DNA from 2 places in the Mesorhizobium sp. M0166 genome. Region 2 is predicted to be linked to the other one. Evidence: predicted binding sites of a transcription regulator. Region 2 holds the regulator's gene; the other holds the start of a gene.
The links. Region 2 encodes LexA, which represses DNA repair genes until DNA is damaged. Its sites were predicted from a motif close to TGTTCNNNNTGTGTTCNG; they were not measured.
Positions count from the first base shown of each region.

Region 1: the regulator LexA is predicted to act here: its motif matches at 1,440-1,457, upstream of dnaE (DNA polymerase III subunit alpha).

Region 1 covers NZ_JAMYTD010000024.1:31,561-34,977, forward strand. Annotated here, with positions in the region: gene dnaE (DNA polymerase III subunit alpha) at 1-1,174, opposite strand, end outside; gene NKJ46_RS23225 (acetyl-CoA carboxylase biotin carboxylase subunit) at 1,644-3,417, opposite strand, start outside.
Region 2 covers NZ_JAMYTD010000007.1:183,002-186,418, forward strand. Annotated here, with positions in the region: gene kynU (kynureninase) at 1-513, opposite strand, end outside; gene lexA (transcriptional repressor LexA) at 961-1,695, shown strand; partial or broken gene NKJ46_RS11825 (ComEC/Rec2 family competence protein) at 1,689-3,417, opposite strand, start outside.

The DNA of each region.
Region 1 (3,417 bases), on a different contig from region 2:
CTTGCGTCTTTGCCCATTTGATGAAGTCGGCAACGATCAGGAAATAGCCGGGATATTTCATCTTCTCGATGACGCCGAGCTCGAAATCCAGCCTCTCGCGATATTGCTCGACGGTATAGCCGGGCGTCGGCCCGTGCGCCGCCAGCCGCGCCTCCAGCCCTTCATGCGCCTGCCTGGCAAGCTCCTGCGCCTCCGCCTTGACCGCAGCATCGGCGTCGGCGACATCGCGGCCGGCAAAGCGCGGCAGGATCGGATTGCGCGTCTTCGGGTAATACGAGCAGCGCAATGCGATCTCGACGGTGTTGTCGATTGCTTCCGGCAGGTCGGCGAACAGCCTCGCCATGTCGGCCTGGCTTCTCAGGAAGTGGTCGGGCGAAAGGCGGCGGCGATTGTCGGCTGCAACCACGGAGCCTTCGGCGATGGCGATCAACGCATCATGCGCGTCATAGTCTTCACGAGAGAAGAAAAACGCCTCGTTGGTGGCAACCAACGGCAGATCATGGCGGTAGGCGAGATCGACCGACGACTGCTCGATCGCACGGTCGTAGCCGGACACCCGCTCAAGCTCGACATAGAGCCGGTCGCCGAACAGGCCCTTGAGCGCCAGCAGCCGGGTCTCGGCGAGTTCGCGGCGATCCTCTTTCAAGGCGGTGCCGATCGGCCCGCGCGGCCCGCCGGTAAGGCAGATCAGACCGTCGGAGTGGCCCTGCAGCATCCCGCTCGTCAGATGCACCGCTTCGCCGGGCGGTGTCTCGAGGTAGACGCGGCTGACCAGCCTGACCAGATTGCCGTAGCCGGCCTCGGTTGCGGCGATCAGGACGACCGGCCGCATCTCCGGTCCTTGCCGCCTGCGGTCGCGCTGGCTGTCGCTCGCCTCGCCGGAAAAGGCGAGGTCGATCTGGCAGCCGATGATCGGCTGGATACCGTCCTTTACCGCCTTCTGGGCGAATTCCAGTGCGCCGAACAGATTATTGGTGTCGGTGACGGCGATTGCCGGGCATTCGTCCTGCACCGCATGGCCGACGATCTTGCCGAGCTGCAACGCACCTTCGAGCAGCGAATAGGCCGAATGCACGCGCAGATGAATGAACCGACGCGCCGCCGCCTCCGCCCGCGACGCCTTTGCATAGGCTTCGCGCAGCAAGGGATCGCGTGGAAGTCTCTCATCCGCCATGGTTTTTTCGCGCCGCCTCACAAGGACTCAGTCGATGAAGATGTATTGTCCGGCACCCGGTAACACGAGTCCAGCGGTAGCGATTGGAGCTTTGGACGTTTAGAGCAGCCGCCGCAACTGCCGATCTCCCCCCTCGTGGGGAGATGTCCGGCAGGACAGAGAGGGGCGCTGTCCCGCCAACCTCGGGCCAGGAAACACAAAACCCGCCTCAAAGGCGGGTCGTTGGAGCCAATTAGCACCATACCCAAATTAGTAGCATAGTTGCCGGCACAAAGCAAGAACAAAATACGTTGTGGCGGCAAAAAAATGCGAATTCTGTCTCGTTGCCCAACGAATTGTCTGGTCGCGTTTCTTCGCGCCCCTCTCTGTCCTGCCGGACATCTCCCCCACGAGGGGGGAGATTGGCCGTCACCTCGGCTTTCGCTAATCTCCAACGTCCCAGGCTAGCCTCAGGCGGTTTTTTTCACCCTCACGCGAATTCCATGATCACCGCATCGACGGCAAGGCTGTCGCCGGGCTTGGCGTTGAGCTTCGAGACGATGAGGTCGCGCTCGGCGCGCAGCACGTTTTCCATCTTCATCGCTTCGACCACTGCAAGCGTCTCGCCGGCCTTGACCTCCTGCCCCTCGACAACGGCGATCGACACGACGAGCCCGGGCATTGGGCAGAGCAGCATCTTCGAAGTGTCCGGCGCGATTTTTTCAGGCATCAGCCTTTCGAGTTCGGCAGTGCGCGGCAGCATGGCGCGGGCTGTCACCGACATGCCTTTCCAGGCGATGCGGAACCCGTTCAGTACCGGCCTGACCTGCGCCGCGACCTTGCGACCGCCGACCGTGCCGCGCCAGATGAGATCGCCCGGCCGCCAGTCGGATGCCACGGTCAGCGGTTTGCCGCCGTCGATTGTGAGATCGAGCTCCATCGGAACGGAAATCATGCCTTCGACGATGGCGAGCGAAAGATAATCCCGGCCGATCTTCACCACCCAATCGCGTTTCAAGGCGCCCGAATGCGGCGCCAGCCGCCCGCCCAGCCGGTCCAGCCGGTCGCGGCGCAGAAGTTCGACCGCAGTTGCGATCGCCGCCAGCACCGCTTTCTCCTCGGCGTCTGGCACGATCGGCGCGAAGCCGTCCGGGTATTCCTCGGCGATGAAAGCGGTGGACAGCCGCCCTTCCCGCCAGCGCAGATGCTGCATCAGCGCCGCCAGGAACGGGATGTTATGCTCGATGCCGTCGACGACGAAGCTATCCAGCGCTTCCGACATCGCATCGATCGCCGCCAGCCGCGTCGGCGCCCAGGTGCACAGCTTGGCGACCATCGGGTCGTAGAACATCGAAATTTCCGAGCCTTCGGTGACGCCGGTATCGTTGCGGATGACGATTTCGCCGAATTTTCCCTCTTCCGGCGGCCGGTATTTCGTCAGCCTGCCGATCGACGGCAGAAAATTGCGATAGGGGTCTTCGGCATAGAGGCGGCTTTCCACCGCCCAGCCGTTCAGCTTGACGTCGCTCTGCTTGATGGCGAGCTTTTCGCCGGCTGCCACGCGGATCATCTGCTCGACCAGGTCGATGCCGGTGACGAGTTCCGTCACCGGATGCTCGACCTGCAGCCGCGTGTTCATTTCCAGGAAATAGAAGTTCTTGTCGCTATCGACGATGAATTCGACCGTTCCGGCGCTCTGGTAGTCGACCGCCTTGGCCAACGCCACCGACTGCTCGCCCATGGCTTTGCGGGTCTTGGCATCGAGGAAGGGCGACGGCGCCTCCTCTACGACCTTCTGGTTGCGGCGCTGGATCGAGCATTCGCGCTCGCCGAGATAGAGCGTATTGCCATGCGCGTCGGCGAGCACCTGGATTTCGATATGGCGCGGGTCGACGATGAATTTTTCGATGAAGACGCGGTCATCGCCGAACGAGCTTTTGGCCTCCGAGCGCGCCCGGTCGAAGCCGTCGCGCACCTCTGCCTTGCTCCAGGCGATGCGCATGCCCTTGCCGCCGCCGCCGGCCGAGGCCTTGATCATCACGGGATAGCCGATTTCACCGGCTATCCTTTCGGCATGGGCGGCGTTTTCGACGACGCCGAGCCAGCCGGGCACCGTCGACACCTTGGCCGCATTGGCGAACTTCTTCGATTCGATCTTATCGCCCATCGCCTTGATGGCCTTGGGCTTCGGGCCGATGAAGACGATGCCTTCCTGCTCCAGCGCTTCGCAGAAGGATGCCCGCTCCGACAGGAAGCCATAGCCG
Region 2 (3,417 bases):
GTTGACCAGCACCACAGCGGTGCGTTCGTCGATCAGCTCTTCGATGCTCGGCGCGTCGACCCCCGAGAGGCGCAGCAGCGTATCCTTTCGCGTCGAAGCCACACCCTCAGCCATGTAGAGGTCCGTCGGAAAACTATCGCCCTCGGCGACGATGACCTGCCGCTCCGGTCGCATGGCCATGGCGGCGTGCAGCAGTTTATAGATGTTGACCGACGTCGTGTCGCAGACCACCGTCTGGCCGGCCGCGGCACCGATCAGGCGCCCGAGCTGGTCGCCAAGTTCAAGCGGCATGTTGAACCAGCCGGCCGTGTTCCATGCGCGGATGAGATCATGCGACCATTCTTCGGTCGCGGCCTTGCGCAATTCATCGAAAGCGGCACGTGAAGCAGCTCCTAGCGAATTGCCGTCGAGATAGATCACTCCTTGCGGCAACACAAAGCGGTCGCGCATCGCGCGCAGCGGATCTGCGGCATCCATCGCCTTTATGGCCGCGAGATCGGGAATTCCTGTCATGATTTGCCTGCTCCCCCAAAATTCAATGCAACGCCGGATACGCATCGACTGTTCTTCCATCACCTGGTTGCGCGCAGGAAGGCTCCACCGGCGAGAAGCAGCCTAACCAGGCGGTGGAAACCAGGACTTAACCCGAGGTTGGCGTTTTGAGTTCGTTTCGTTCACGGTGCATTGACCAAACCGCACACTCGATAGGGGTTCACTTCCGTGCCCTCCGCCGACCGACGGCCGATGCCAATGTGGCCTTCCGGGAAGCCAGAAGGGCGCAAACGAAAGCAGAATCAAGGCGATGAGGCTCGCGACGGTGAAAGTGGGGTACCCCGGTTAGGGGACGTCGTTTGTTTCCCGAGCCTTAACGCATTCATTAAACTTTAAACAGTTGCGGAACACAACTGGAACAGATAGTGTTTGTTCTGGGTTTGTTTTCTGATTCTGTTGGGGGTCGCTATGCTGACACGCAAACAACACGAACTGCTTATGTTCATCCACGAAAGATTGAAGGAAAGCGGTATCCCGCCTTCCTTCGACGAGATGAAGGAAGCGCTCGACCTGGCTTCCAAATCGGGAATCCACCGGCTGATTACGGCACTGGAGGAGCGCGGCTTCATTCGCCGTTTGCCCAACCGGGCCCGTGCGCTGGAGGTGCTGCGCCTGCCTGACTCGATCGCCCCCGGCCTCAATGCGGCACGCAAGTTCTCGCCGAGTGTCATCCAGGGCAGTCTTGGGCAAGGCGGTCCGCGGCAAGGCAAGCCGACATCGTCGCGCGTCCCTGCGGCCGGAAATGACGACGATGTCGTCGCCGCCGTTTCGATCCCGGTGATGGGCCGCATCGCCGCCGGTGTGCCGATCGACGCCATCCAGCACCAGACGCATTCGATTTCGGTGCCGCCGGATATGATCATGGGCGGCGAGCATTATGCGCTCGAGGTCAAAGGCGATTCGATGATCGAGGCTGGCATTTTCGACGGCGACACGGTGATCATCCGCAATGCCGATACGGCGAGCCCCGGTGAGATCGTGGTGGCACTGGTCGACGAGGAGGAAGCGACGCTGAAGCGGTTCCGCCGCAAGGGCGCTTCGATCGCCCTGGAAGCCGCCAATCCGGCCTACGAGACGCGCATCTTCGGACCAGACAGGGTCAAGGTGCAAGGCAAGCTCGTCGGACTGATCCGCCGCTACTGAGTTCCGCCCTTGGCGCCGGCTTTGGGTTTGTCGGCCCTGCGGTATGGCGGCAGGCCCCGTGCCGCGCGTGAAAATTTCCGCTGCACGTGCCAGGGCCGGTATGATTTTTCGACCGCGAAACGGATTTCGGCGCGTGTTGCAGCTTGTGGATCGAAATAGACGGCGGCACTTCCCGCGCGCGCCAGTTGCCGTTTGGTGACGACGAGGACCAGCCGGTCGTAGTAGCAGGGGTTATGGGCGGTGGCGTCGTCGATGACGATCAAACTGGCAAAGGCGCAGGCTGGCCGCGCAGTATCGCGGTCCTTGGCTTGTGCGATGATCGCGCCGGATGGATGCCTGGCAAGGCAGAGGCCGTCCGTGCAAATGAACGGCATACCCGGCGGTAGGTCGGCCGGATCGGCAATGTCGAATTGCGGATCGTTCTTTCCAGGTGTTTCCGGCGCGACGATAGCCTCTGATGTGAGCGCGCGTTTCCAGTTGTCGATGGTGAACTCATTCGGGCGTGCCCGGTTGACCGCGAGTTCACCGCTGTCGATCGGCAGCGCGACCAACCGTGCGTCCTCCGAGATCAATACATCGGGTACGCGCGTCTGGGTTGTCGTTAGCAAGCCGGCGAGCGCAAAAGGAAGTGCCGCCAGCCGCAACCAGGTCGTCGCCATGCTGGCAATGACAAGGGCGATCGTCACCAAAAGGACGGATCTCAGCGAAATCAGCCCAACCGCATCGATTGGCGAGCGCTCGGAGATCCACCCGGACAGGGCGATCATCGCCGTCAGCCCCTTGCCCATCACGTATAGGAAAGGCCCATCCGCGCCGAACGGCATCGCCAGCGCACTGAGGACGGCGAAGGGCATGACGACCAGTGAGACGATGGGCATGATGGCCAGATTGGCGAACAGGCTGAGCGGCGCCACGCGCTGGAAATGCCATATGGCGAAAAGCGCCGTGGCGCTCCCTGCAATGATTGAGGTCATCGCCAGGCCGCCCATGCCCAGCAGGACCTTTCGCGTGGCGAGGCGTAGCGGCGACCGCCGCGGCGGCGGCGTGGTGGCCCTGCCGGCGCGGTAGTCGGACCAGCCGGCATAGGCGCCGACAAGGGCCGCCGTCGCGGCGAAGGACATCTGGAAGCTCGGACCGACCACCTCGTGTGGCGACACCAGAATGACCGCGATGGCCGAGATCGCCAGGTTGCGCATGGTGAGCGCGGCCCGGTCGAACAGCACGGCGATAAGCATCACCGCCAGCATGATGAAGCTGCGTTCGGCCGCTACCACAATGCCGGAAAAGACGAGGTAGGCCGCAATCGAAAAAAGCGCGGCGGCCGCGGCATATTTCTTGACCGGCCGTCGCGATGAGAAATCGGGAAACAGCGCAAAGGCGCCGCGTAGCAGCGCCATGATGGTGCCGGCGACCAACGCCATATGCAGCCCCGAGATAGAGATGATGTGATAGATGCCTGTACGCCGCATCGCTTCGTTGATCTCCTCGGGAATGCCGGCGCGCACGCCGACGATCAGCGCAGCAGCAATCTCGCCCTCGGCGCCGCCGATGCGGCTGCGGATATGGTCGGCGATGGATTCGCGCGCGTCTTCGATCGCAGAAGAAAGCCGCGCGGCAAGCGGCATGCTGCCCGACGACACGACTTTCGGATTGCCGAGAAAAAAGCCGCTGCCGCCGATACCGGCGAAATAGCTGTCGAAGGAGAAATCATAGCTGTCGGGC